DNA from 2 places in the Bacillus sp. PK3-067 genome. Region 1 is predicted to be linked to the other one. Evidence: riboswitches for the same ligand, from Rfam matches in the RefSeq annotation. Region 1 holds a riboswitch; the other holds the start of a gene.
What was found. Region 1 has a riboswitch for cyclic di-AMP ahead of M1D73_RS09020 (APC family permease). Riboswitches for the same ligand answer to the same signal wherever they lie in the genome.
Positions count from the first base shown of each region.

Region 2: it holds a riboswitch for cyclic di-AMP, as region 1 does, so the genes downstream of both, M1D73_RS03900 (hypothetical protein) here and M1D73_RS09020 (APC family permease) in region 1, are expected to answer to the same signal.

Region 1 is NZ_CP096490.1:1,716,054-1,731,324, reverse strand. Features, by position in the region: gene M1D73_RS09020 (APC family permease) at 1-1,762, opposite strand, end outside; cyclic di-AMP (ydaO/yuaA leader) riboswitch at 1,907-2,053, opposite strand; gene M1D73_RS09015 (hypothetical protein) at 2,194-2,322, shown strand; gene panE (2-dehydropantoate 2-reductase) at 2,386-3,330, opposite strand; gene M1D73_RS09005 (hypothetical protein) at 3,506-4,981, shown strand; gene trhO (oxygen-dependent tRNA uridine(34) hydroxylase TrhO) at 5,182-6,141, opposite strand; gene M1D73_RS08995 (Nramp family divalent metal transporter) at 6,620-7,915, shown strand; gene M1D73_RS08990 (GNAT family N-acetyltransferase) at 8,114-8,644, shown strand; gene M1D73_RS08985 (peptide ABC transporter substrate-binding protein) at 8,696-10,324, opposite strand; gene M1D73_RS08980 (bifunctional S-methyl-5'-thioadenosine deaminase/S-adenosylhomocysteine deaminase) at 10,478-11,803, opposite strand; gene M1D73_RS08975 (YunG family protein) at 11,857-12,216, opposite strand; gene M1D73_RS08970 (GNAT family N-acetyltransferase) at 12,244-12,687, opposite strand; gene M1D73_RS08965 (acetyl-CoA hydrolase/transferase family protein) at 12,926-14,440, opposite strand; gene M1D73_RS08960 (LytTR family DNA-binding domain-containing protein) at 14,568-15,212, opposite strand.
Region 2 is NZ_CP096490.1:754,525-769,795, forward strand. Features, by position in the region: gene thiF (thiazole biosynthesis adenylyltransferase ThiF) at 1-251, shown strand, start outside; gene thiD (bifunctional hydroxymethylpyrimidine kinase/phosphomethylpyrimidine kinase) at 267-1,079, shown strand; cyclic di-AMP (ydaO/yuaA leader) riboswitch at 1,165-1,312, shown strand; gene M1D73_RS03900 (hypothetical protein) at 1,406-1,792, shown strand; gene M1D73_RS03905 (hypothetical protein) at 1,806-2,039, shown strand; gene M1D73_RS03910 (hypothetical protein) at 2,043-2,165, shown strand; cyclic di-AMP (ydaO/yuaA leader) riboswitch at 2,300-2,445, shown strand; gene M1D73_RS03915 (SipW-dependent-type signal peptide-containing protein) at 2,542-2,646, shown strand; gene kdpF (K(+)-transporting ATPase subunit F) at 2,646-2,723, shown strand; gene kdpA (potassium-transporting ATPase subunit KdpA) at 2,743-4,410, shown strand; gene kdpB (potassium-transporting ATPase subunit KdpB) at 4,424-6,514, shown strand; gene kdpC (K(+)-transporting ATPase subunit C) at 6,531-7,112, shown strand; gene kdpDN (KdpD-like non-kinase potassium sensor) at 7,169-8,323, shown strand; gene M1D73_RS03945 (MFS transporter) at 8,349-9,530, opposite strand; gene M1D73_RS03950 (MarR family transcriptional regulator) at 9,671-10,132, shown strand; gene M1D73_RS03955 (patatin-like phospholipase family protein) at 10,261-11,115, shown strand; gene M1D73_RS03960 (hypothetical protein) at 11,312-11,695, shown strand; gene M1D73_RS03965 (ABC transporter permease) at 11,777-12,850, shown strand; partial or broken gene M1D73_RS03970 (ABC transporter permease) at 12,860-14,093, shown strand; gene M1D73_RS03975 (ABC transporter ATP-binding protein) at 14,094-14,744, shown strand; gene M1D73_RS03980 (hypothetical protein) at 14,753-14,980, shown strand; gene M1D73_RS03985 (sugar ABC transporter ATPase) at 15,036-15,271, shown strand, end outside.

The DNA of each region.
Region 1 (15,271 bases):
GTATGAGTAAACTGGATTGATTATGAAGAATGTTATGCCAACCTTTTTTCGGAATGAACTGTGGTATAACGACCGTAACGCGGTAATTCGATTCACTTGCCTTATATTGCACTGTATCAATGAACTTCGTTAGCGGCTGAATAATACTTCTATAATGAGAATGTAATGTAACAAGCCTTACTTCAGGTTGCCACTTCTTCCATTTCTCTTCAAATTTCTTTTCTTCTTCTCTGTCAAAAGCAACATATACAGCGATAACTTGATCTGCCGAAAGAGACTTCGCATAGTTCAATGAATTTTCTACTACATGCGTCATACCTGCTACAGGAACGACAATTACATTCCCCTCAATTGGAATAAGAGGCTCGCAAGTTTTTAAACTTAATTGATCACCCACTGCATCATAATGCTTCTTAATTCGATGGAATAAGAAGATAATAACTGGTAAGAAAATAAGAATCGACCAAACTTGTGCAAATTTAGTTAAAAAGAACATGCTCATTACGATAAAACTAATAACTGCACCAATTAAATTAACCGTTAATCTTAAAGCCCATCCTTCAGGCTTTTCGCGAAGCCATTTTAATACCATTCCTGTTTGAGAAAGTGTAAATGGAATAAATACACCTACTGCATATAGTGGAATTAAATGTTCTGTTTGTCCTTGGAAAGCTACAATTAAAATAATCGAAGCAACTCCAAGTATAATAATACCGTTTGAGTAACCTAGACGGTCTCCTCTAATCGTAAACATTCTCGGTATGAATTTATCTTTTGCCAGGTTAACCGCTAATAAAGGAAATGCAGAATAACCTGTATTAGCAGCAAGAATTAATATTAAAGCTGTTGTACCTTGTATGAAATAGTACATGAAATTACGTCCAAATGTTTGTTCAGCAATTTGAGAAACAACTGTTACTTCTTTACTCGGAGTCACTCCGTAATAATAGGCTAAAAACACAATTCCTGAAAATAACACAGCAAGTAATGCACCCATTGCAAGCAATGTTTTTGCAGCATTGTTTGGCGCAGGATCTTTAAAGTTCGGAATTGCATTTGAAATTGCTTCAACACCTGTTAAAGCAGAACTACCTGATGCAAATGCTCTTAGTAATAAAAATAAACTAATCCCTGCAACTGGTGTACCAATCGGCGCATGTAAAGTGGGTGAAACATGACCAGTTAAAATATTATATATGCCTACACCAATTAATATAAATAATGCTAAAACGAATAAATAAACAGGATATGCTAAAACGGAAGCTGATTCCGTTACTCCTCTTAAATTTAAGATCGTAATTAATATAACAAATATAACCGCAATAATTACGTTGTGTGCATGTAAGCTAGGAAATGCAGACGTAATTGCATCTGTACCAGCGGACACACTTACCGCAACAGTTAAAATATAGTCAACTAATAAAGATCCTCCAGCAATTAAGCCTGGATTCATCCCTAAATTTTCTTTTGATACAACATACGCTCCCCCGCCATGCGGATAAGCAAAAATAATTTGACGATAAGATAAAATAAGGGCTGTCAATAATACTAATACCCCAACAGCGATCGGAATGGAATACCAATAAGCGATCGCTCCAACACCTGCTAAAGCAATTAAAATTTGCTCTGGACCGTAAGCAACTGATGACAATGCGTCAGAAGATAAAATAGCTAAAGCTTTCGTTTTATTAAGCTTCTGTTCTCCAAGCTCCGTTGATTTTAACGGTCTTCCAATTAAAAATCTTTTAATAGATGAAACCAATGCTGTCCACTCTCCAATAATTTTGTACGAACTTTACTGCTTGTTACAGCCAGTAAACGATTTCCTCAGAAAACAAAAAATGTCTACAAGCCATAGCGAAATAGACTTGTAGACATTATTTTTTTTGTCGCACAAGCTCCACCTTCCTTCTCAATATAACGCTTACGAGGTTAGCTGTCGGATTCGGGCCTATGAGTAGCCCTACCTTTTTCAAGGATTCACCCCATCGGATTATGTACTAATCCGTAAAAACGGGTCCCCCGTACCATGCGGTTTCAGCGATTTAGAAAATTGAAACTGTGGATTATAATACTCCTTTATTTTCAAAAAGTAAACAAAAATTTTTAATAAGAAAAAAATTAAAATGATTGCGCATAATCCACTGAGAAATATACATAATGAATACTAAAAAATCCGCAAAGGAGACCCATATGTCTAAAGAAAAGAAGCCTATTTTTTCCGATTCATATTTAGATGCAGTAGCAAATGAAATTAATCAGTTATATGGTAAACGTGAACAGGAAATAAATTTGACAGATAGAACGAAAAGAAATAAATAATTTGTCATACAAAAAATAAAAAAGATAGCAATACACTTATATATTGCTATCTTTTTTATTTTTTCATACATCTAATTCTATTACAGATCTGTTAAAGGTCATCTCTTCATACACCTTTAAATTTTGATATATAGTGCCTAATAATGGTGCCGCTATAGAAAATTGCTCTGCTACATCCAGTAAATATCCTTGCAAGTGCTTCCCTTCAATAAACGAACCCTTCTCCATATCACGTTGCATCGATGACTTCATATCATACGAAATTTTATCAATTGTTTTCATATGTTCCTGGACAATATTAACCTTTATTGGAGCTCCTAATACTCTCATGATTTGTACAGATTCCTCAAATACATTACGGATAAAATCACGGCCGCCTTCACTTTCACGGATTGGTCCAATTGGTGCACGCATTAACGTTGTCACACCGGACATTACAGTAATAAATAAATATTTATGCCACATATCTTGCGTAATATTTTCACTTAAAACAAAACTAGATTTCGTACCTGCAAATGCTTTAGAAATATGCTTTACTCTCTCTGAATTTTGAGACTTAATTTCTCCAAACACAAGTCTGTTGGCAGCGCTAGTTTGTACAATTTCTCCTTGATCGTTTAACGTCGTCTCGATAAAGCATAAACCGCCAATTACTTTTTCTTCGCCGAATTCTTTTTGTAATAGCGATAAATGAGCGATACCATTTAACAATGGAATGATTACAGTATTTTCGCCAACAAACGGCTTCAAATCTTGAATTGCCTCGTTTAAGTGATACGCTTTTGTTGAAAATAAAATGACATCAAATGGAGAAGTTCTCTCTTCTTTCGTTATTAATTTCGGTTGAAAGGAAAAATCCCCGTTAACACTTCGGATTACAAGTCCTCTTTCCTCTAATTGTTTTTTCCGTTTACTACGAACAAGAAATGTAACATCTTCTCCCTTTTCGACTAATCTGCCACCAAAAAATCCTCCGACTCCACCAGCGCCTAATACTAAAATCCGCATACAGCATCCCCCTTTTCAAAATAAAATTTTATAACTTTTAGTATACATAACATTATACATGTCCTCTGCTAAATAAGCTGAATTTTCACTCTCAATTGAGTATAAAAGAGTGGTTATTTTCAAATAAATTTGGGCATGTTGTTTCTATAGCATATATGGAAAGGACACAATGTAGATGGAGGCAATACAATCAATTGAGGAAAAAGGTGTAGCAACAGCTATATTTCAATTTATATTCCCGTTTTCGTTTAAAGCTGGATATGAACAAGAGATGTTCCCTTTCTTACAAAAAAACGATTTTCGTCCTTTTCGGCTCGATCATCTCGATGATGAAAATACATATTATGGGGAGTTTAAAGTTTCACATCAAAATATGGAAGCATACTATCTTTCATTTACAAATAAAATTCTCTTTCCTCACTCAGAGCATCAAAAGGGCTTGCAACGTTATTCAAAGGACCTTAACTTAACTGGACATTTAACAACAAACCGTATTTCAATCCCATTCAAGATACACTCTATTGATGTAACACTTTGTCCTTATGAACTTGGCTTCTTAACAATTCGAACAGAAGTAAACACTGCTCCAAACATGACTTTATCTGAAGCAATCGAATTCGCTGCTCGCTTCCGTGTACTTGAAACTAAAAATGATACAAATGAAACTATTTGTATTGAATGTAACGGAAAAAAGTATTCCCAAGTTGAAAAATTCATTTTTGGTTATTTATTTCATGGCGTAACTGATTTCTTTGAAAAGAAGAGATTAAGAAGTTCATACTTTCAAACCTTCCCTTTCTTCGAAGACCAAAGAATGTACGTCCAAACTTTATTGTCGCTAAAAGAAGGTATGGAGCTTAATGAAGTGGATGTTTATCGTACTTCTAGTCTTTCCGGATTAACAAGTGATGGTAAGCCATATGTGAGCGCAAATAACCTTCCTTACATTCATGACTATTTAAAAAAACACGCTTACCAGAGATGGGCTCCAAATCGTTATTTCATAATGGAAGAACATATTTTTACATGTGTAACAAATGAAGGAGAACGTAAAATCGCTAAACTTGCTAGTCAAATGTACGGAGAATTTTATTACGCTTTATTATTAAACCTATTCCATAAAATTGTTTTATTAAAAATGGCTAACGCCTATGCTGAGCTAAACATTGAACAAGATACTAATGAAATAGAGAAATTAATTTATTCGATCAATTCGTTCACTGCTAATTATTTTTCTTTAGAATTAGTATCCCAATCACAAAGTGAAGATATTTTCTTTCGTTTAAGAAAACTTTTTAATATTGAGGTTCTATACTCGAACGCGAAACAAAATCTTGATAGTTTGTTTAAATATCAAGAAAATGTCGCCTCTAAAAAAGATAGCCTCTTATTGTTAATTTTAACGCTCTACTCTGTAGTGGGCCAAATGTTAGGGTTTACTATGATTGACCTTTTAAGAAACACCGATTCAAACAAAATATCGTCACCTCTTGAATTTTTCGCTCTATTAATTGCGATTAGCGGCATTGTCATTTCACTTATTTTAGGAGCCCAAAGTTTATACCAATGGGGTCTACAACATAAACGAAGAAAAGCTTGGGTAAAACAAACTGTACTTTCTGCCGTTAAAGAGAAAGAAGATAAAAATTAAAAAAGGTTATTTTCAAATTCTTGGTGCGCTGCAGTAAGTGAAATTTTTATGAGCGATTTTCCGATTATATCGGCGCAACTCGAAATATATCAGCGATTTTTTTAATATATCGACTTACCGACAAATGACAGGACCGGATAATAAAAAAAGGGTGCTCCAAAATAAAACTTGGAGTACCCCTTTTATTATACGAATTCAGTTTACTTCCCTGCTTCGATTTGCTCTAATGCAGCAGCTACTTGCTCTTCCGTTAATTCATGTTGTATTACGTAGCGGTTACGTGGACTTACACGACATTCATGAGAACATGCACGTAAATATTTCGCTTCGTTTTCTTCAGAACATAAAATTTTCTTATTACATTCTGGATTTGAACAGTTTACATAGCGCTCACAAGGTTCACCTGTAAAGTGGTCTTTACCAACGATAACATGTTCTTTTTGGTTTACTGGTACAGCAATACGCTCATCGAACACGTAACATTGTCCATCCCAAAGCTCACCTTGTACCTCTGGGTCTTTTCCGTACGTTACAATTCCGCCGTGAAGCTGACTTACATCTTCATAGCCTTCACGAACTAACCAACCAGAAAACTTCTCACAACGAATTCCGCCTGTACAATAAGTTAAAATCTTTTTACCTTCAAGTACTTCTTTATTTTCACGAATCCAATCTGGTAATTCACGGAATGATTCGATATCAGGTTTAATCGCACCTTTGAAGTGACCTAAATCAAACTCATAATCATTTCGTGCATCAATGATAACTGTATCTTCTTGTTTCATTGCTTCATAAAAATCTTTTGGCTCTAAATACTTCCCAGTTATTTCGTGTGGGTTAATGTCATCTTCTAGACGAAGTGTAACTAACTCTGGACGAGGACGCACGTGCATTTTCTTGAATGCATGACCATCAGCTTCATCTATTTTAAATACGATACCGTCAAAACGTGGATCATTGTTCATTGCTTCCATGTATTTCTCTGTTTGTTCTACAGTTCCAGAACAAGTTCCGTTAATACCTTCTTTCGCTACAAGAATTCTTCCTTTTAATTCAAGTGAATTACAAAATTCTAAATGCTCTGCCGCGAATTCTTCTGGGTTTTCAATTGTTGTGTACATGTAATATAGTAATACTCTGTATGGTTTTGTAGTTGCCAATGTATTTCTACCACCTATCTAATTTTTAAAATCATGTATAAGTTAACGTTCATATCAAAACATATATAATAAGAAAATGAATCCCATTTTCTTTTCTTTATACTATTTTCTATCAGTTAACAAAAATAAAAAACAAGATTACACATCAAAACACTATGGTTATGTTGTAATCCCAATATATTATATATCATACAAATGCAATTCCATCAATTAATATGCTGGATTATCGGCTTTATGTTCACATAAATTTCAAAATTGACCCTTTAATTTATTATGTTTCCCCACGTCATCACACCATAAACTCCCAATTTATTTTACGTTATCACACCATCCATTGCATAAAGGCATATAATTTGCATTAAGGAAACTTTCGTGTTCAAATGAAATTATCATATAACATATTTAAATGTATTGAAATAATGAGTAAGAATAAATACAATAATTTCATCAAGTTAACATTTTAAAGGGGAAAACTACTATGAATAAAGATATAGCAAAAGATGAACATCTCCCTTCTGAAAGTACAACCGTACAATCAGCTCACTTAGCTTTAAGTGGAGAAACAAAAGGCTGGAAAAGACTGTTACCATTTTTAGGACCCGCTTTTATAGCGTCCGTTGCTTATATTGATCCTGGCAACTTTGCTACAAATATCGCAGCTGGTTCACAATATGGATATTTACTATTATGGGTTATACTCGCCTCTAACTTAATGGCTGTATTAATCCAAACTTTATCAGCTAAATTAGGAATTGCTACAGGAAACAATTTACCCGAAATAGCTCGTGAAAACTTTCCAAAGCCTGTGTCTATCGGTTTATGGATACAAGGTGAACTAGTTATTATGGCTACAGATTTAGCGGAATTTATTGGAGCTGCATTGGGGCTTTACTTACTATTTGGAATCCCGATGCTACCTGCCGCTTTAATTACAGCAGCCGGATCATTTATTATCCTTGAATTTCAACGTAGAGGATTTCGTCCACTAGAAGCTATTATTACAGGAATGATTTTCATTGTAGTAATTGCTTTTGGGATTCAAGTTTTTTATGCAAAACCAGAATTAAGTCCCCTTCTTTCAGGACTATTTATTCCAAAATTCCAAGGTGTAGACAGTATATTACTTGCAGCAGGGATTTTAGGTGCGACAGTTATGCCGCATGCAATATACTTGCATTCTGCATTAACACAACGCCGTGTGGTCGGAACAACTGACGAACAAAAGAAAAAGATTTTTCGTTTCGAATTTATCGATATTATTATTGCAATGGTTATTGCTGGAGCAATTAATGCAAGTATGTTAATTGTTGCTGCTGCACTATTCTTTAAAAACGGCTTGCACGTTGAAGATTTAGATGTTGCTTACACTCAATTTACCAACTTAGTAGGTCCTGTATCAGCTGCTTTGTTTGGAATTGGGCTCTTATCAGCAGGACTATCTAGCTCTTCTGTCGGTACAATGTCGGGTGATATTATTATGCAAGGTTTCATTCGCATGCATATTCCGTTATACTTACGCCGATTTATTACAATGATTCCACCATTAGTTATTATCGCTTTAGGTGTAAATCCAACTTACGCTCTAGTCATGAGCCAAGTCGTCTTATCATTCGGTATTGCATTTGCACTAGTGCCACTTATTATGTTTACAAGTAACAAAAAGATTATGGGTGCACTCGTTAACCACCGTATAACAACATTTATCGCTTGGATAATTGCAGCACTCGTTATCGTTTTAAATATCTTCTTACTGTATCAAACATTTGTAGGGTAATGAGAAAAGGGTATTCCAATTTTAATTTGGAGTACCCTTTTTTTCATTATTTGTATTAATCCTATAAAGTCTTTTTAAAATAAATTTTATAATCTATTTCCAGCCAATAACTTCCTTACACCTTGAATAATCTTTATTTTCAGATTAAATTATATAATAACAAATACATTCTATTTTCATGTGAAAAGGAGCGAAAATATGTTTCCTTTATTAAAAACTGAAAGACTTATTTTAAGAGAACTTACCGAAGAAGATGCACCGCGTATACTACAATGCTTTTCTAATACTAATGTACTGCGCTATTATGGCCAAAAACCGTTACAAGATGTTGATCAAGTGAAACAAATCATTCATAACTTTAAGTTGAGTTACAATGCAAGAAACGGTATAAAATGGGGAATCGAATTAAAAGACAAGAAAGAACTCATCGGTACCATTGGTTTTCACGATTGGTCTTCTGAGCATAAACGAGCCAATATAAGTTATGCCTTTTTGCCTGAACACTGGGGAAAAGGATATGCGACTGAAGCTGTTTCTGAGGTTATATCATACGGTTTCCATACGATTCATTTAAAGCGGATTGGGGCAATTGTATTTCTTGAAAATGAAGCTTCCAATAAAGTGCTATTAAAACTAGGTTTTGAAAAAGAAGGAGTTCTAAAAAATTATATGTATCAAGATGATATCCCATATGATACGAATTTTTACGCTTTATTAAAATCGGTTTAATAGAATTCATGTGTAAAAAACCTTACTTTTAAAAAGTAAGGTTTTTTGTATTTATTCATTAGCAATATAAGCATTCTTATAAGTATAAATACCACCAAATTGATGCTTTTCAATTCCTTTTACATAATCCTTTTGTACATATGCTGAGCCAATATGATAAAGCGGCGCCACCGCAGCATCTTCTAATAATACCTGCTCGGCTTCTCGCAACGCTTTCCATCGATTTTCCGTATCTAGTACAAAATCCGTTTTCGCTTTCTTTATTAATTCATCGTAACGAACATTAGAATAATTCATTTTATTATTCGGATTCCCTGTCGTAAATAACTCTAAATAACTAATTGGGTCTTTATAGTCAGGTCCCCAATTTGCCATAGTTATATCGTAATCACCTATTTGTTCTAACTGTAATTTTTGCTTAAATGGCTGTTGTTTAATTTGTATCGTTAACCCTTGCAAATTCTTCTCTAAATCACCTTTTATATATTCTGCCATACGTATTGCGTTATCTTGTTCGAACGTTAAGAACTCTAGGTTTACTTGTTCTACCCCAAGCTCTTTTTTCGCTTCTTCCCAAAGTTTTTTCGCATTTTGCAAATCATATGAGGAAATATCTCCATTTTCTTTTCTAAAATCTTTACCAGTCACTTCATTTACATGACCAACTGGTACAAGTCCACTTGCAGGTTTTGCTCCGTTATTAATAAAGTGAGCAACGAAATCATCTTTATTTAACGCTAATGAAATAGATTGACGCACCTTTTTATTTGCTAACGCGTTATTTTTTTCATTAAAACGAAGCATAGCAATTCCAGGATCACTCGACATATGTAATTCCTTATTCCCTTTATACTTGTCTACAACTTGCGAATTAATAGGTACTCGATCTAAATCTCCGGCTTCATATAAATTTACAGCTGTCATTGTATCCTTTACGATATGAAAGTTTATTTCGTCTAATTTCACTTTCTTTCGATCCCAATATGTAGCATTCTTCTTTAATTGAAACTCTTGTTCATGCTTCCATTTTTCTAATACAAATGGACCGTTATATATGAGATTACTAGGTTCCAATGCATAATTGTTTCCTTGTTCGTTCAAAAATGATTCATGCTGTGGTAAGTATATAGGTAGTGCTAACAACTGTAAAAAATACGGAACTGGCTGTTCGAGTTCAACTTCTAACGTATAATTATTTATTGCTTTAACCCCAAGTGCATCAAGAGGCATTGTTCCCTTATTAATCTCTTTCGCATTTTTCACATAAAAGAGCATGTATGCATATTGAGATGCCGTTTCAGGATTAATTGCACGTTTCCATGCAAATATAAAATCATTTGCTGTCACACTGTCTCCATTTGACCATTTTGCATCTTTACGCAAATCAAATGTATATTTCTTACCATCTTCACTTCTTTTAAACGATCTTGCTACTGCTGGAATAGGCTGATCTTGATCATTTAATACATATAACCCCTCAAATATATTCTGCATAACGTGGGCTGATGTACCATCCATTGTTTTCGCAGTGTCCAGAGAAGGAATTTCTTCTGATACTGTTACATTTAACACTTGTTTTTTAACCTCTGTATCACTTTTATTCGCTTTATTATTACAAGCTGTTAATAATAAAGATGTAACAAGTGCCATTACCATTAAATGGCTCTTTTTTCGCTTCATGAGTTGTTCTCCTTAAATATAAAATATTATAAAGCGTAATATATTATAGCAGAAATACTAACAGAAAGATGCGACATTCTTTTGAATATTTATTCGTTCAAGAAAAAAGCTATCCTTTTAAAAGGATAGCTTTTTCAACTGCCACATAATTATCTATCTTTGCAAACCTCGTTTATAACGACTTGCTTCAAATATAATACGCTCTTCATCTAACGTTTTACATTCGCCATTCCAAACGACATGTTTTCCGTTAATAATTACATCGCTTATATCTTTTCCACTAGCAGCATATACAAGGTGTGATAACACTTCATCCGCTGGTTGTAAATGCGGCTTATTAGACGGGTCAATCGTAATAAAATCAGCACACTTACCAGCTTCTAGTGACCCTGTTTGTTTCATCCCGATTACTTCCGCAGCTCCTTTTGTCGCAAGAGAAAGAGCTGTTTCAACTGGTAATGCTGTTGCATCTTGGTGAATACCTTTTTGTAATAAAGTCGCTATGCGCATTTCTTCAAACATGTCTAAATTATTGTTAGATGCAACACTATCTGTTGCAATTCCTACTTTTATTCCTGCTTCTAGCATCGCTTTTACATTCGCTATACCAGAACCTAGTTTTAAATTACTATTCGGATTATGAGCTACTCGAACGTCATTTTCTGCTAAAAATGCACGCTCATCGTCATTTAATACTACACCGTGTGCAATAACTGTTGGGCGTTTAAACAATCCGCAGCTCGCTGCATATTCTACTGGACGTTTTCCATATTGTGCTTCAATATCACGTACTTCACGCTCTGTTTCAGAAAGATGGATATGAACCATCGTTTGATTCTCTACTGCAATCCGTGCGCACTCTTCTAACAATTCTGTACTACATGTATATGGACTATGTGGTGCAACCATCGTAGTTAACATGCCACTTTCGTTATAGTAACGCTTCACATATTTCTCAGCTTCTTCAATCGCTTTCTTTTCATCGTCTTTCGTTCCGAAGCTAAATAAAGTCCTTGAAACAGCAGCTCGCATCCCGCTCCTTGATACCGTTTCCATAATTGCGTCTTGATCTACTCCAATTGGATTAAACATGTCAGAGAATGATGTTGTACCACTTTTCACCATCTCAAGTAATCCTAATTCCGTACTAGCGACCGCAATTTGGGGAGTAAATTGACTTTCCAGTGGCCAAATTCTCGTCTCAAGCCACGGCTGTAATAACATATCATCGCCAATACCTCTTAGGAGACTCATTACAACGTGTGTATGTGTATTTACAAGCCCTGGTAAAACCCACTTTCCTTTCATGTCAATTACTTCATCTACTTTAAAATCATTTGCAAATTCTCCGCTCTTTACATCTATAATTTGATCATTTTCTACAATGATATATCCATTTTCTATCACTTCGTTTTGTTCATTCATCGTTACAATTGTAGCGTTTACATAAGTTGTTTTCAAAAGTATTTCCCCTTTCAACTCTATGAAGTTCCCTTTAATAAGTTACCACCATTATAGTAACTTATTAAAGATTAAGAGTCAAAAGATAATTTTAATTCTTTCGTTATTTTTCCCTTCAAAATGCTATATTGTTTTTCATTTGTATCTGCAAATGCTTCTTCCCAATTTGACTTTTCATCCATATAATTCAATTTCCCATTGAATTGAGTCTCTGTAAAATCAAATCTCTGCCCATCTATAAAGTTATAAAAATGCCACACGCACCCTATTTTTGTCTTTTTAATTTTCCCTCCACATATATCTTGAACGACTAGAGCCGTTACACCACACTGTCCCTTTGCTGGATTTTCAATTGTCCACTTTGAACTTGTTTCTATTGACCAAGATCTTATTAACGCCTCATATATTTGCTTTTTCTTTACATCATCCATTCTAATCTTCCCCTACTATTAATAGTTTTACACATCATATTTCAAAAGAGGCAGTAAACGACCCTTAAAGACAGTTGATGGTGTCTCTCCTATTAACTGTGCTCCCATTTTCAAGTAATATCCTTTTGCATTCGGATCACTATCAATTGTAAAACTTTTTAATCCTAGTTCATTGGCTTTTTCTATTACATACTCCCAAAGTATTTTCCCGTAACCTTTTCCTTTGTAATGAGGATGAATGTACAAGAAATCGAGAGCTTTATCATTACGTAAAAATGAGAAAAAACCAATCTTCGCATTATCGTTTACTAAAACATATACAAAATTATTTTTTATGTACTCTTCCGTAATTGTTAAATCTTCCTTACAAGCAAGTATGAATTCTTCACTATAATTCCACGTTGCTTTTGAATGTAGTGCGAGTTCACTTAATTCATTTGCTTCACTTAATAATGCTTCTCTTATCTTCATGATTCTTTTTCCTCACTTTCAATATGTACACTACTAAATTGATTCGGAAAGCACTTCAAAAAAACCTTTAATTCCCATAAAATAGAAATTAATTTTATAAATCTTTATTATAATCAGTACGATTTTCAACAATTTTTTTAAAGAAAAAGAACGCCATCTCTAAAAGTTGGCGTTCTCTTTTTCTAAAATTTAATCTTCAAGCTCACTCATTCGTTTTACTATTTCGTACGATACAAACCTATACAGTTTCTACTATCGCTTCAAGCATTGTTCCATTTTTAGCATAGTTCGTATGCCAAGAAAAAGCTTTTTCTAAAATATGAGGAGTTTGTCCACCTCTTATTTTTGCTTCTTCGTAATAAGCTCGTAGCTGTTCACGATACATTGGATGTGCGCAATTCTCAATAATAAGTTCCACTCTTTCTCTTGGCGCAAGTCCCCTTAAGTCGGCATATCCCTGTTCAGTGACGATAACATCTACATCATGTTCAGTATGGTCTACATGAGAAACGAAAGGAACGATACTTGAAATGTTACCACCTTTCGCAATCGATTTAGTAACAAAGATAGCTAGGCGAGCATTTCTTGCAAAATCGCCAGACCCACCAATACCATTCATCATTTTTGTACCTAAAACGTGAGTAGAGTTAACATTTCCGTATATATCTAATTCTAATGCAGTATTAATTGAGATTAATCCAAGGCGACGAATAATTTCAGGATGATTGGAAATCTCTTGTGGACGCATCATTAATTTGTCACGATATTTTTCAAAGTTAGAAAATACTTGTTGCATTTTCTCTTCAGAAAGCGTGATAGAACAACAAGAAGCAAAATTGACTTTTCCAGCATCCATAAGATCAAAAACTGCATCTTGTAAAACCTCGGAATATACTTCTAAATCTTCAAATTCTGAATCTAACATTCCATGCAATACGGCGTTAGCCACTGAACCAATTCCTGATTGTAACGGCGCTAAACGATTTGTTAATCGGCCTACTTTGACTTCTTCTCGAAGGAATTCTATTAAATGCTGTGCCATAATAACAGTTTCTTCATCCGGAGGAACAATTGTCGATGGCGAATCCAATTGATTCGTAAACACAATTCCCTTTACTTTTTCAGGATCAATTGGAATACCGATTGTTCCAATTCGGTCATCTGTTTTCACAAGCGGAATTGGAAGCCTCTCCCCTTGTTTACCTGGTTCATATAGATCATGTAGCCCCTCTAATTGCGCGGATTGAGCCATATTCATTTCAATAATAATAGACTTAGCATTTAAGGAAAACGCTAAGGAATTTCCAATTGAAGTGGTTGGAATAATCATTCCGTCCTCTGTAATCGCAACCGCTTCCAAAATAGCGAAATCTATATCCAGAACGTCAGCACGGAGTAACTCTGCTGTATGAGACAAGTGTTGATCCACAAATAAAAAGTCTCCGTTATTAATTCCTTTTCGCATAGTAGTGTCAGCTTGGAAAGGTAATCTTTTCCCTAAAATTCCTGCCTCAGCAAATAATTTGTCTACATCCGATCCTAAAGAAGCCCCAGTATAAACATTTACTTTAAAAGATTCATCATTCTTAACTCGGTTTACAAGCGCAAATGGGACTGCTTTTACATCACCTGCACGTGTAAACCCACTTAAGCCTAAAGTCATTCCACTTTGAATCCAGGAAGCTGCTTCTTCAGGTGTAACTACCCGATCTTTTAGACGTTGATCTCTGATTCTATCTAAATTGTTCTCCATATGTAATCCCTCTCTCATTGAATATTCACAATTATTTTACACATTAACACTATCAAAATAGGGATTTTAGTATACAATGCCGAAAATTCAGACAGAACAGCAAATCTAGGTTCTAAAGCAGAAAAATTTAGAATCCTAGAAGTTTACGGAAATAACTAGCGTATGATTGACTAACTGGTACTCTCTCACCATTATCCATCGAAAGTACAAAAGTAGAATGGGTATCAGGATAAATCGCTTTAATATGATTAACATTTACAATAAACGAACGGTGACATCTAATAAATGAATCTTTCGGAAGCAAGTATTCGAATTCTTGCAGAGAGTATTTATGTGTTCCTGATAACTCTTCTGAATTCACATACGTCTTTTTATCTTTAGCCTCTAAATACATAACCTTTGAAAAAGGAACCGGAATCCAGCCGTCTGTTGTTTTTAAAGTAACAACTGACTTTCCATCCGTTAAAGCTGGATAAATTGCCGTCACGCACCCTTCAAGCTTTCCATTGTTTGAAAATGGTACAGCCATTCCATGATAAGGAATACCAAAAACATCCCGATTCATAAACTCAGAGGTTTTTTGATTCATCACCATCGCTTTATGAGCAATCGTTCCTTCCTTTATAGGATCCCCGACACTAATCTTTAAATCAATTCGTTTACTTGGCCGATAGTAAATATATTCTTTCGTATTCGAAACAGCAATTGAAATTTCATCTGAAAATAGTTCCCCAACAACATCTAGTAATAAACCTAACGTTCTATCTTCCATTCTATTAACACCTCATTCACTATTATACTACTATTATGAACGAGCATCTGTTGCTTTAT
Region 2 (15,271 bases), 960 kb from region 1:
CATCAAAAACAGCAGTTTTATGCGGGCGAAATACAGTTCAAATTAGACCACCTCATAAAGATGAAATGAATTTTGAACAATATAAAGAGTTGTTGGAAGGTCGTGTAAATGATTTAAATATAAATCCATATTTACTATCATTTTCTGTTGAAGACAAGAGGTTAGTAGCCTTTAAAGATGGCCGTGTGCTCGTACATGGAACGAAAGATATAAGCGAAGCAAAAACAATTTATCATCGCTATTTTGGATAGAAAAGGATGAATGGGATGAAAGTGAATAAAGCTTTAACAATTGCAGGGTCTGATAGCGGCGGCGGTGCTGGAATTCAGGCAGATTTAAAAACATTCCAAGAGCTTGGTGTATACGGAATGACGGCTATTACGGCAATTACTGCTCAAAACACGCTTGGCGTTCAAGGGGTATATCCTGTTCCGTTAGAAGGTATTACAGAACAGCTGAATTCAATTGGTACGGATTTAACACCAGATGCAGTGAAACTAGGAATGTTATTTAGTAGTGAAATAATTCAAATTGTTGCAGAACAAATTAAAAAATTTGGCTGGAATAATATTGTGCTAGATCCCGTTATGATCGCAAAAGGCGGTGCATCATTATTACAGCAAGAAGCAGTTCATGCATTAAAAGAATATTTATTACCAGTAGCAACCGTTATAACACCGAATGTTCCAGAAGCAGAAGTGTTAACTGGGGTGGAGATTCATAATGTTGAAGATAGTAAGGAAGCTGCAAAAGTATTGCACGAATTAGGTGCTAAATATGTGCTTATGAAGGGCGGACATGCAGAATATCAAGGTAATGAAGTAATTGATTTCCTCTTTGATGGAGAAGAATTTATTGAGTTTAGAAGCGAGCGAATTCCTTCAAAGCAAACGCACGGAAGTGGGTGCACATTTGCTTCAGCGGTTACAGCAGGACTCGCGAAAGGATACTCAATTGAAGATGCTGTTCAAGAAGCAAAACGATTTATTAGTATAGCAATTGAAGAGCCATTGAATATTGGTAGTGGTCATGGACCAACGAATCATTTTGCGTATAAAGTGAATAAAACGCGTGTATAGATAAGTGAAAAGCCAGTTTTATAACTGGCTTTTTTTCTGTTTACTTTTTCAAAATACAGGAGTAATATATCAGCCAGAATATATTTTTTTGTAAACGCTGAGTCCAATTATATGGAGCGGAGGAACCAATTTGTGCAGTGTCACTAGGGGTGAATCTTTCAAATTTGAAAGTAGGGCTACTCTCAAAGCCCGAATCCGACAGCTAACTTCGTAAGCGTCTTGAGAGAGGACGGTGCCATGATGGATACATCACTTCATCGATCTGATTAGTATAGGGGAATATCAATCTATGTTTGATTTCTTTTATACTAAGGAGGATGAGGTACATGGAACTAACACTTATTTGTGTTGGAGAAGAAAGTAAGGTAAATAGTTTAAGAGATCTAGTTGCATTTCAACATGAGTTAGTTATTTTTACAGCAAATGAAGAGGTAGCGGCTGAAGTTAGGAATTGTGGGTTTGATTGGACTTATAGTTGTAGTAAGGAGCAGGATTTTACTAGTATTTGTGAGTGTATTAAGAAGGTCATTTTACTAGGGGATGAGCTTCCAATCGTTAGTTTCTTCACAGAACACATTCGTTTTTCTTTTCAAGCACCTATTACTGTTGTTACAAGGAATAAACGATATCCAGCGAGGCTCTATGAAACCATTGGAGCTAAGTTTGTCGTGTTTACAAATTGTGATAATATTTCTTTTTTATTTTTTGAATAGGGCGGGGGAAGAAATGATGAAGGTACTATTACTTGGAGATATAGCAAATCGTTGGGCAGTATCGGTAGAGCGAGTTCAAGAATTGGTCCAGATTGATCCCCTTTTTCCAGGGCCATATATTATATTACCATCAAAAGATGCTTTGTATTTAGAGATGGATATTACCGAGTATGAGCAGCTACATGCAGAATTGACACAAGTTTATATTCGTGGGAGAAATTTACGTGCATTTTTACGAGGAGAATAAAGGTTGAATAAAAAAGAGCGAATGCTGAGTGCAACAAGCTATGCACTTCATGTCATTCGCTCTTTTTATTTCATATTTAAAAGGTCATTTTTAAGAAAAGAAAAGAGAAATAAAGAAAATAGATGAAATAACAGTAATAATCTTCAATGTAAGCGTTTAAATGAATGTAAATATTATTATTTTCAGTAATTTACCCCTTTACAAGTGAAATATAGAGGAGTATATTTACTCTCATAAATCATTCATAAAATTTCCAAAAAAACCTAAAATCGCTGAGTTCCAGAAATGGAGCGGGGGAACCAATTTTGTGCATCGTCACTTGGGGTGAATCTTTCAGTTTTGAAAGTAGGGCTACTCTTTAGGCCCGAATCCGACAGCTAACCTCGTAAGCGTTTAGAGAGGAGGTTTACTTTTTGTTGTTCATTTTTTGAACACTGAGTAGAGCTCAGTGTTCTTTTTTAATATTTAAATGGTAAATTTTAACAAAAAGAGAGGGATAGTTATGTTAGATGTTGTAATGGTCGGGATTTTTATTTTATTAGTTGCATCGATGGCAAGTCTTGCAAGTTGGTCAGATAAAGTTGTGAAAGAAGGAAAGCAATCATGATGATTGTCTTATCGGTTATTGTCGCAGCAATTACAGTGTATTTAGTGTATGCATTATTAAATCCAGAGAAGTTTTAATTAGGGGGAATCATTCATTATGATTTGGGTTGCAGTCATTATTACAATGCTCTTGTTTATTTTAGTAGCAAAGCCAACGGGGATTTATTTAGAAAAAGCTTTTCAAGGTAGCAAAACGTTAGATAAAGTATTCGGGCCTTTTGAAAAACTTATTTTTAAAATTACGGGTGTAAAAGCATACAATCAAACGTGGAAACAGTACGCATTATCATTAGTTTTATTAAATGGATTTATGATCGTTGTCGTATACTTCATTTTCAGATTACAGGGTGTGCTGCCACTAAATCCAGCGCATATTGAAGGGATGGAGCCTACGCTCGCTTTTAATACAGCAATTAGTTTTATGGCTGATACAAACTTACAGCATTATAGCGGTGAAAATGGTTTATCTTATTTATCACAATTAATCGGAATTACATTTTTAATGTTTGCGGCACCAGCAACGACATTAGCGCTCGTTATGGCTTTTATAAGAGGACTTGCTGGAAAAGAACTTGGTAACTTTTTCGTTGATTTTACGAGAGCGTTAACGAGAGTGTTTCTTCCTATTGCATTTATTGCGGCACTAGTTTTTGTCGCACTTGGCGTACCACAAACGTTAGATGGGGCGGTTACAGCACAAACGATTGAAGGTGCAAAGCAAAGTATTTTACGTGGACCTGTTGCATCATTCGTTTCCATTAAGGAACTTGGAAATAACGGCGGTGGATTTTTCGGAGCAAACTCTACGCATCCTTTCGAAAATCCAGGACAAATGAGTAATATTTTGCAAATGATGCTTATGATGTTATTACCAACAGCACTTCCATTTACGTACGGACGAATGGTCGGAAATAAAAAACAAGGCCGCATCCTTTTCGTGTCACTATTTATGGTATTTTTACTAGGGTTTATAACGATTACGACATCTGAACTAAACGGGAACCCGGCATTAAATGGAATGGGTATCGAACATGTACAAGGAAGTACAGAAGGGAAAGAAGTACGATTTGGAACAGTATTTTCTTCACTATACGCAACGGTAACGACAGCTGCTGAAACAGGCGCTGTTAATACGATGCATGATACGTTAACACCAATTGGCGGTTTAGTTCCGCTTGTAAATATGATGTTAAATACTGTGTATGGCGGCGTTGGAGCAGGTTTTGTAAACATTATTATGTATACAATTATCGCGGTGTTTATATCTGGGTTAATGGTTGGACGGACACCAGAGTTTTTAGGTAAAAAGATTGAAGGTAAGGAAATGAAATTAATCGCGGTCACGATTTTATTTCATCCATTGCTCATTTTAGGATTTTCGGCATTAGCTCTTTCAACAAATTTAGGGACGGATGCTATTTCTCATTCCGGTTTCCACGGTTTGACGCAAGTGGTATATGAATATACATCGTCAGCTGCGAATAACGGATCTGGATTTGAAGGATTAGGAGATAATACACCGTTTTGGAATATTACGACTGGTTTAGTTATGTTTTTAGGACGTTACTTCAGTTTAATTACGATGCTAGCTGTGGCAGCTTCATTGAAAGAAAAAACGGTAGTGCCAGAAACAGTCGGAACGTTCCGTACAGATAATAGTTTATTTGGTGGCATCTTCATCGGAACAATTGTAATTGTCGGTGCATTAACATTCTTCCCGATGTTAGTACTCGGTCCAATTGCAGAATTTCTTACATTGAAGTAATGGAGGGTAAATGATGAGACCGGTAGTAGTAAAAGAAAAACAAGTAAATGAGTCACAAATACATGCTGTAGAAGATGAAGTTAGACAAGCGAAAACGATGGATCGTGATATCGTAACACATGCGATGAAGCAATCCGTTGCGAAATTGAATCCGAAAGTCATGATAAAGAATCCGATTATGTTCGTTGTGGAAATTGGATTTATCATTACGTTCATTTTATCTTTTCTTCCAAGCAGTTCTAGTAGTATACCAGGATGGTTTAATATAACAGTTTCTCTCATTCTATTATTTACAGTTTTATTTGCGAATTTTGCAGAAGCATTAGCAGAAGGTCGTGGTAAAGCGCAAGCCGATTCTTTAAAGCAGTCGAAGAAAGATGTGTTTGCAAATGTAGTAAAAGAAAATGGAGACATTGTCCAAGTTTCAGCAACTGATCTTAGAAAAGGTGACGTTGTTATCGTAAAACAAGGAGAAATGATTCCAAGTGATGGCGAAGTAATCAAAGGATTAGCATCTGTAGATGAATCTGCAATTACAGGTGAATCAGCTCCTGTTATAAAAGAAGCAGGCGGTGATTTTTGTTCCGTAACAGGTGGAACGATGGTCGTAAGTGATGAAATTACAATTGTCATTACGAGTAATCCTGGTGAATCATTTATCGATAAAATGATTTCTTTAGTAGAAGGAGCTGCTCGTCAAAAAACGCCGAATGAGATTGCTTTAAATACAGTATTAACGAGCTTAACTCTTATTTTCTTAATCGTCGTTGTGACGTTGCCGATTTTTACAAATTATTTAGGTTTTCAAATTGATACTGCTGTACTTGTAGCGTTGTTAGTATGTTTAATTCCAACGACAATTGGTGGTTTGCTATCAGCGATTGGTATTGCGGGGATGGATCGGGTGACAAAATTTAACGTGCTAGCGATGTCAGGGAAAGCAGTAGAAGCTGCGGGCGATATTAATACAATTATTTTAGATAAAACAGGTACAATTACTTTTGGGAACCGAATGGCTCATACATTATTGCCTGTAGGAAATGAAACGATTGAGCAAGTTGGAAAGTGGGCCGCTATTAGTTCTGTTTTAGATGAAACACCAGAAGGTCGATCTGTTATCGAGTATGTGCAGGGAAAATCTATATCATATAATAGAGAACTTGCAGAACAAGGTGAGTTTGTTCCGTTTAAAGCAGAAACGAGAATGAGTGGTGTTGATTTACAGGACGGAACGAAAGTGAGAAAAGGTGCTGTCGGTAGCGTGATTGAATGGGTTCAGTCACAAGGTGGAACAATTCCGAAAGATGTAAATCAAAAAGCAGATTTCATTTCAAAAGAGGGCGGAACACCACTTGTAGTTGCAGTGAATAATCGTATTTACGGTTTAATCTATTTAAAAGATACAGTAAAACCTGGTATGCGTGAACGTTTTGAACAGTTACGTCAAATGGGGATTAAAACGGTTATGTGTACAGGGGATAACCCATTAACAGCAGCAACCATTGCAAAAGAAGCAGGAGTAGATGAATTCGTTGCCGAGTGTAAACCGGAAGATAAAATTGCTGTCATTAAAGCAGAGCAAGATAAAGGGAAACTTGTAGCGATGACAGGTGATGGTACAAATGATGCTCCAGCATTAGCACAGGCGGACGTTGGATTAGCGATGAACAGTGGTACGACAGCAGCGAAAGAAGCGGCAAACATGATTGATCTAGACTCGAATCCAACGAAAATTATTGAGGTTGTAGGAATCGGTAAGCAATTGTTAATGACGCGAGGTGCTTTAACGACGTTTAGTATTGCGAATGATATAGCAAAATATTTTGCAATCATTCCAGCAATGTTTACACTTGCGATTCCGCAAATGGAGGCATTGAACATTATGAAATTAACATCACCACTGTCAGCGATTTTATCAGCATTAATATTTAACGCTGTTATTATTCCATTACTCATTCCGTTAGCGATGAAAGGTATTGCATATAAACCGATGAGTTCTAATGCATTGCTTAGCCGAAACTTACTTATTTATGGGCTTGGCGGAGTTATCGTTCCGTTCATTGGAATTAAAGTAATTGATATAATTGTCGGCTTGTTCATATAAGGAAGAGGGGAAAAAGATGGAGAAGAAACAAAGTATACTATCACCAATTATCCGTATTACTTTTACATTTCTAGTGTTGTGCGGACTTGTATACCCGCTTATTGTTACTGGTATTGCACAAGCCGTGATGAAGGATAATGCGGATGGAAGTCTAATATATAATGATAAAAATGAAGTGATTGGTTCTAAATTAATCGGGCAAAACTTCACGGATCCACGTTATTTTCAAGGGCGTGTTTCTAGTATTGAATATAAGGCTGAAGCATCTGGTTCAAATAACTATGCACCATCTAATCCAGATTTAGAGAAACGAGTAGAGAAAAGTATTGAAGAGTGGAAGAAACAAAATCCGAGCGTTCCAGTTACAGAAGTACCGATAGATTTAGTGACAAATTCAGGTTCAGGGCTTGATCCTGATATTAGTCCGAAGGCAGCTTCTGTGCAGGTGGATCGCATATCGAAATTAACGAATATTCCGAAAGAAAAACTTAATCAATTGATTAAAGATCAAACAGAAGGTGCTGCGCTTGGTTTATTTGGAGAGACCCGCGTAAACGTCTTAAAGCTAAATTTGGCATTACAGGAATTAATGAAATAGTAACAGTGCTACCTCAATCTAACGGATTGAGGTAGCGTTGTTTCGAATGAAAGGTAGTGTTTATTGTGTATGCAGATGATTATGAACCGAAGTTTCAAAGGCGAACGCCAGAGGAATATTTAGAATATATTCGTCAGCAAAATCGCGGAAAGTTAAAGTTATATGTAGGAGCAGCTCCAGGCGTAGGAAAAAGTTATAAAATGCTCTTTGATGCAAGGGAAATGAAAAAAGATGGAATTGATATTGTAATTGGTTTAATTGAAACGCATGGAAGAAAAGAGACGGAAGAAGCAATTGCTGATTTAGAAAAAGTTCCTTTGAAAGAAATACAGTATAAAGGAAAGGTATTTTATGAGCTTGATGTGGAAGGAATAAAAAAACGCGCGCCGCAAGTAGTCGTAGTGGATGAACTTGCGCATAGTAATGTTCCTGGTTCTAAGCATAAAAAACGTTATATGGATGTGCAGGAATTGTTAGAGGCTGGTATATCGGTATTATCAGCTTTTAATATTCAACATTTAGAAAGTGTTCATGATATTGTAGCTCAAATTACGAATGTAAAAGTAAGAGAACGAGTTCCAGATTTTATTTTACAAAAAGCAAATGAAATTCAGCTCGTTGATGCAACACCGGAAGTACTTCGGAAGAGGTTAATAGACGGAAAGATATATAAAGAAGAAAAAATTCAGCAAAGCTTACAAAATTTCTTTACGCTTAATAATTTAGGAGCACTTAGGGAATTATCACTTCGCGAGGTGGCCGATGATATGGACGAGAAAATTAGCCAAACAGTAATAGAACCAATTGGCGTAAAAGAAAAAATTCTTGTTTGTGTACAATACAGTTCAACAGCGGAGAAATTAATAAGACGGGGATGGCGCATGGCTGATCGGTTAAATGCTGAATTGTATGTATTAAATGTTGAAAGAGAAAATATAGACTCTCTTTCAGCTGGTAAAAAACAAACAATTGAAGAGTGGAAGACGCTCACGAATCAATTTGATGCGAGTTTTGTATTAGAAGAAGCAAAGGGAAGAAAGCCAGCGGATGTTATTATTGAAGTCGCGAAAAGATTGCAAGTAACACAAATTTTACTTGGGCAATCAGCGAGAACGCGGTGGGAAGAAATTCGAAAAGGTTCTATTGTAAATGAAATTATGAGACAAACAAAGTATATTGATATTCATATTGTTGCGGATCAAAGAGGGTAAAATAGAGCCGACCTTTTTTGGGGCTCTATTTTGCTTTTTGTACAGAATGAAAACTTAGCATTTTCATTGTATATAAGATTACAAGTAAAAATATAATTGCGCCTAGGAAGAAAATCCAAAAGTAATTTTGGTTAAATAAAAGAAATCCACCTATAAGTGGCCCTGTGCCCATACCAAGATAGCGGATGAAGTTGTACATACCGATAGCTGTTGCGCGTTCTTGTACGAATTCTTCTGTTAATAAAGTAGTGTGAGTTGGCATAGAAAGTCCCATACTAAAACCGTACAAAGATGTAACGATAATGATGAATGGGATATTGATGTTATATGTGAAAGAGAATAAAACGACACATATAATATTGAAGAAACTCGTAATAAATAAAGCTTGCTTTGTTGTGAGGCGTTTTTGCAAAAACTTGTAGCAAAAACTTCCTAGCATGATAGAAAGAGACATTGGTACAAACATAAGACCAATTTTATTTACAGTTAAATGAAATGAATTTGTTAAAATACTCGGTAAAAAAACGAGAAAGCAAAAGTAAATACAAAATTGAATGAAGCCAATAAGAGTAATAGAAAATCCAGTTTTATTTTTTAAGATAAGAGAGTAATTCTTTTGTGCTTTAGATTGTTTAATTATATTTGGCTTTGTTTCTGGGAGTAGTGAAATGTTTATAATTAATAAGATAATGCCAAGTGTAGATAAAAAGAGAAATACAGATAAGTGACCATTTATACTGCCAAGATAACCACCTATGAGAGGAGCCATTGCAGGTGCGAGGGCAAGTAACATTTGGTATAGGCTCATCGCTTCTCCGCGTTCTTTTCCTTCAAATAAATCGCCGATAATCGTTGCTGAAACTACAGGTATAGCCGCTATTCCTATAGCTTGAACAGCTCTAAAAAAGAGAAATAAATAAATGTTTGCCGAAAAAGCACATCCGATTGAACCAATTGTACTAATGACTAAACTAGGGATAAGGACAGATTTTCTCCCTTTTGTATCAATTAAAGGTCCATATACGAGCTGCATAATTGCAAGAACGAATGTGAAAAGTGAAACTGTTACATTTACAAGATAAAGAGAAGTGTGAAAAGAATTTTGAATCATCGGTAAGATAGGTGTGTAAATATTTTGAGCGAAGGAACCGAGTAAGGCACTAATACAGACAACATATAAAATGAAAGTTAGTTTAGATTTTTTCATCTTGTTAACCTCCTTGTATTTTAGTTTCCTTGGAAACTAAATTTATTTTAACATGATTTTCTTACTTGTAAAGATGAAAAAATGGTTTTAAAATGGTATATAGTTAAATTGTTTCTTTGGAAACTTAGGAGGCGAACGGATTGAAGCATGCAACGAAGCAAATGGAAATACTGTCGGACATTCGTACACTTTTGCATAAAAAAGAAGAACATTTAAAACGACAAAATGAGAAGTTTCTTCGTGAGACAGGCGTAAGTAGTATGTCTTTATCTGAGTTACATGTAATCGAATGTATCGGAAAAAATGGTTTGATGAATGTAACGGCAATTACGACAGAAATGGGCATGACGAAGGGAGCAATCTCTAAAATTTGTACAAAGTTGTTTCAAAAGCAATTCGTTGAGAAGATGCAAATGTTAGATAATCAAAAAGAAATCTTCTTCAGCTTAACGGAGAGTGGGAATGAAATATATAAAGCTCATGAAAAATTGCATAAGCTAGCTGAAGAAAAGTGGTTGTTACTTTTAGATGGATATACGAAAGAAGAGCAAGACTTTATTCAAAGGTTTATAAAGGATGTCTCCGGTCATTTGGAAATATAATTGGAAGAAAAAACTCCTTTTTCTCAAGTCTTTTAAATATAATTTCTGAAAGAACTCATATATAATAGAAAAAGATACTTAACATGGTGAATAATTAAAGAGTCAATATATATAGAGGAGAGAGTAACATGCTTGAAAATACGGGGTTAGTATTAGAAGGCGGCGGTATGCGTGGTGTATACACGGGCGGAATATTAGAATACTTTATGGAACAAGATTTATATTTTCCATATGTAATCGGTGTATCAGCTGGTGCTTGTCATGCAGCGTCGTATCTTTCCAGACAAAGAAATAGAAATAAAACGGTCAATATTGATTATGCATCACATCCGAAATATTTATCGTATAAAAACTTATGGAGAAAACGTCAGCTATTTGATATGGATTTCATTTTTCACGAAATCCCAGAAAAGCATGTGCCGTTTGATTTTGAAACATACTTTAATAGCCCGGAACGTTTCCTTGTAGGAACGACGGATTGTGAAACAGGGCAATCAGTTTATTTTGAAAAAGAAGGCACGAATGATGATGCGCTAAATTTATTACAAGCGTCTAGTTCATTGCCTTTCATTGCACCAGTAGTAAATTATCGTGGTAAGCAACTGTTAGATGGCGGGATTTCTGATCCAATTCCAGTTCGTAAAGCACAGGAAGATGGATTTAAAAAATCAGTCGTAATTTTAACGAGAAATCATGGTTACGCAAAGAAAAAATCAAGATTTGGGTGGATTGCTGCGAAAGCTTATAAAAAATATCCGAACCTTGTGAACACGATGCTAAATCGTTATGAAGTGTATAATGAAACACTTCACTATATTGAAAAAGAAGAACAAGCTGGGAATTTATTTGTTATTCGTCCAGAAGTACCGCTTCAAGTAGATCGTATGGAAAAAGATACAGCAAAACTACAAAATCTATATGAGCAAGGCTATGAAGATGCAAAGAGACAATTTGCAGATTTGCAGGCGTTCTTGCAAAAATAAATATTAGGCTGTGGAGAAGAATTTCTCTGCAGCCTTTTTATATTGCTACTTATACGTTACTTTTTAAAAATGTATGAATGTTTAAGTGTTTAAAGAGTTTGTAAAACATAGAGGTGTCTTATTGAGGAGAATTTACTTGAGAGGTATTATGACGATGTAGCGCTACAAAACTATTTAATTTATAAGGTGATTATTAATGAAAGGAAAAGTTTTTTCAATTACGACTTTAGTATTATTAGCAACATCAATCTCAACAAGTGCATTCTATCCAACTCTAAGCGGTAACCTACTATCTTATAGAGCTCAAACTACTACGAATCAAAATGCATCTCGTTGTTCAGTAGCAATTTCTTTTATTAAATCAAATGGAAATAATTCATATATTGAAAGCGCTTCAGACAAATTAGGATCCCATGAATCTGGAAGAGTATTAAACGCAACTGTGAGTAATGGTGCATATAACGCCTTTGGTGCAAAAGGACTATACTCTGAGCATTATGCTAATGAAAATAATGACTATCAAGAAGATACACACAAAGGTACTTTTGATAGTAATGGTAACTTACGATTACAGTGGTAAAAAGCATTAAACAGTTGTCTTTATAAATATTTGGATAAGGAGATGTTCATCATCTCCTTCTTATTTAAAAGGAGCACAGACATGTACCTAGCTTTTAAAAATATAAAAAGCAATAAACTGTTTTTCTTAATTCTCCTTATGTCATTTTTTATTTCTTTTCTTTCTATATCAATAGCCGCACTTTTAACAGAATCTAAACGAAACTTTATATCTGCTTTTCAAATCGGTTTTCCAGAGAAGAATCAAATTTTAACTGTTCCGATAGCGAATGCAACTGAATTGGAAGAGATAATTCCTTTCATACAAGATATTTTTGTTAAAAGTGATATTTATGTAGAGCATTTAAAAGCATTAAATAGTTCAGGGGCAACAAAGATTATAGCTGTGAACTTAAAAGATGATTATTATTGGAAGCCATATATTTCTGAAGGACAATATTTTCATCGTGAAAATGTAAACAATATGGTTGTTGGCGATCAAACGAATGTAGAGGAGTTATATGAATTTGATGATACATATAAAAAAATAGGAACTATATCAAGAAAAGACAGTGACGTCGGTGTAGCAGGTATATACGTTCCACTTCAAAACTTACCTACTATATCTAAAAAAGGTATTATCGCGAGTAAACAATTACAATTAACAGTTGTTAATCCTACATCATCTATTCATAACGAAATAAAAAAGTTTATGGATAGGAGTAAAGAAGTGCTTTCGGGAGATGTTCAAATACTGAATGAACGAGATCTTCAGGAACTACATGTGACACATATAGATCCAGCAAATAAGTATTATTATAAATTCATTCTTGTTGCAATTGTTTCTGGCATTTCTGCGGTTTTATTTTGGATTTATAAAAAAGAAAGAGAGATTTCATTAAAAAAAGCAGTAGGTGCTTCTAATATATCTATTTACTGCGAACTATATATTCAAATTTTGTTTATTTCTCTAGTGGCGATGCTGTTGGTTTTTCTGGTGTTAGAAATGTTTTCTGGAACAATTCATACGTATTTTCAGACATACTTATTAAAACCGTTAACACCATATGTATTGGTATGTAATATTGTTTTTATAATTTTTCTTACAATGTTTGTTACTGTAATTCCAATCAAGCACATTATAAATATATATCCCGGAAAACATTTAAGAACGTAGGAGGTCTTCATGTTTTTTATATTTGATTCTATACGGTCTGTGAAAAAACGGTTATTACCAAGTTTGATTATAGTAATTTCTTTAATTATTGCATTTTCTTCAGCAATAGAATTTGTTAGTAATCTTTCGGGATATCGAAAAATGATGACGGTAGCAAATAATTTATCGACTCATAAAAATTTTTATGAACTTAATGCGACGCAAGATATAACATTGTTTAGCGAAGAAAAAGCAAAAAATGATTATCAACATTTCATGCAAGGGTTATCTAATACGATACCAATAACAAATAAAACAAATTATTTGTTCCGTAACTATTCACTTAGTTTAAAAAAAGAAAATGGAACGATAAAGACTCTTATTGTTGATAAAGATATTAATAAGTACTTTCATATACGAATTTCACAAGGCAGATATTTTGAGGAATCGGAATTTCATAAATCAGTATTTGATATTAGACCTGTTATATTAGGGGCTAATTATATAGAAAAGGTATCTATTGGTGATGTTATACCATCTGGAAAAATGAAGCTAAAAGTAATTGGCTTTTTAGAAAAAAAATTCACCATTTACATATCCTCGAAGTGGTGAAATATCGGATAATCGTATTACATTATTAGATGACATGGCGATTTTACCAATTGGAACAGAAGAAATAGAGTTCTATAGTGTAGAACTTTTATACAATGGGTTAATTATAGAAACAAAGGAGCAGATAAATATAAATGAATTTCAAAAGAAAGTATTAAAGGTAACGGAAGGTAAGGGTTATTCGTATTATGTTACAAATCCGAATAAATTGTTAGAAAATGAAAAACAAGGTATTGATAATATGTCATACCCCTTATTATTAAGCAGTACAGTCTTATTTTTTTCATTTCTATCTATTGTATTGACATCAATGGCAGCACTTTATATGGAACGTAAAAATATTTCTATTAAATCAGCGTTAGGTGCAAGCACTTTTCAAATATGTCTTCCATTTATTATTGAGTATATGTTGCTATTCGTTTTAGCGATATGTATAGGAATAATGTATTTTCAATGGGAGAATAGCGGAGTAATTGAAATTCAGAAAGGGCTAGAAAATAGTATAGTATCTTTCTTTGGAACGTTAAAAGTCTCTATAGAATCATTGGTTGTTATAGGTGCTTTATCACTTGTAATGATCCTCGTTATATATGCAATCATTTATTTCAATGTACTAAAAATAAAAAATACATATATGAAAGAGGTGTTATAGATGATTCAGCTCGCAAATGTGGCTAAGGGCTTTGGAAAGAATAATTTTAGTGCTTTAAAAGATATTAATCTTACAATAGAAAAAGGCGAAATGATAGCCATTATGGCCCCCTCTGGTTCGGGGAAGTCTACTCTCCTTAACATTATTGGCTTAATCGATACCCCCTCTGCTGGAAAGTATTTTTTAGATGGAATGGATACGAGTACATTAAAGCAAAACTATCATAAGTATAGAAACACGGAAGTTGGATTTGTGTTTCAAAACTTTTCGCTACTCGATGATTATACGATTATTGAAAATGTAATGCTTCCACTTGTATATAGAAGAATTTCTCATAAGAAACGTATGCAAATATCAAAAGAAATGCTGAAAATGGTAGGGCTTGAGAGGCATATTAACAAATATCCTTACGAGTTATCAGGAGGAGAACAGCAAAGAACAGCAATAGCAAGGGCTTTAGCACAAGATACAAAAATTATACTTGCTGATGAACCGACTGGTGCTCTTGATCAAGAAAATGGGGAAAAAATTATGAGTATTTTACAAGAGATTAATAAAGAAGGAAAAACAGTGCTAGTTGTTACACATGATCAAAAGGTAGCTGCATATTGTCAGAGGACGATAAGGTTACTTGATGGTTGTATGGTATAATATGGATAATGTTATGTGAAGAGGTGATACATATGGAAAATGTATATAAAGGACTTAGGCATACCGGATTTACTGCAATGCTTATTTTTGGAGGGGTATTTCTACTTCGCTGGCTCATACATGATGAGATGCTACTGGATCAGCTTATTGGATTTAGTGTAGGAATGGTAATGGTTGTTTCGTCAGTTTCCATTCAAAAGTATAGTAAAGAATTACAGATGAATGAGAAATATTAATAATTTTTAATTGCTGTTATCTTTTTCATAGTTTAGGAATAGTGGAGGCTTTCGTGTGATTTTCTTATTTGTAGTATATTTTGTTTTCATTATGACGTTGGTAATTACGTTTCTTCTTTCACAAAAGTCATATAAGAAGCCTATTATTAAATATATACCAACGTTAGTATTGTTTATTTTGGCTTTCATTTCTTCTGCTATGTTTGTATTGAATAATGGAATGGGAGAGCTGATGATATCGGTCTCTTTAGGGGTTGCAGCGATAGTGAACGGTCTTTTACTTCTTGTTTT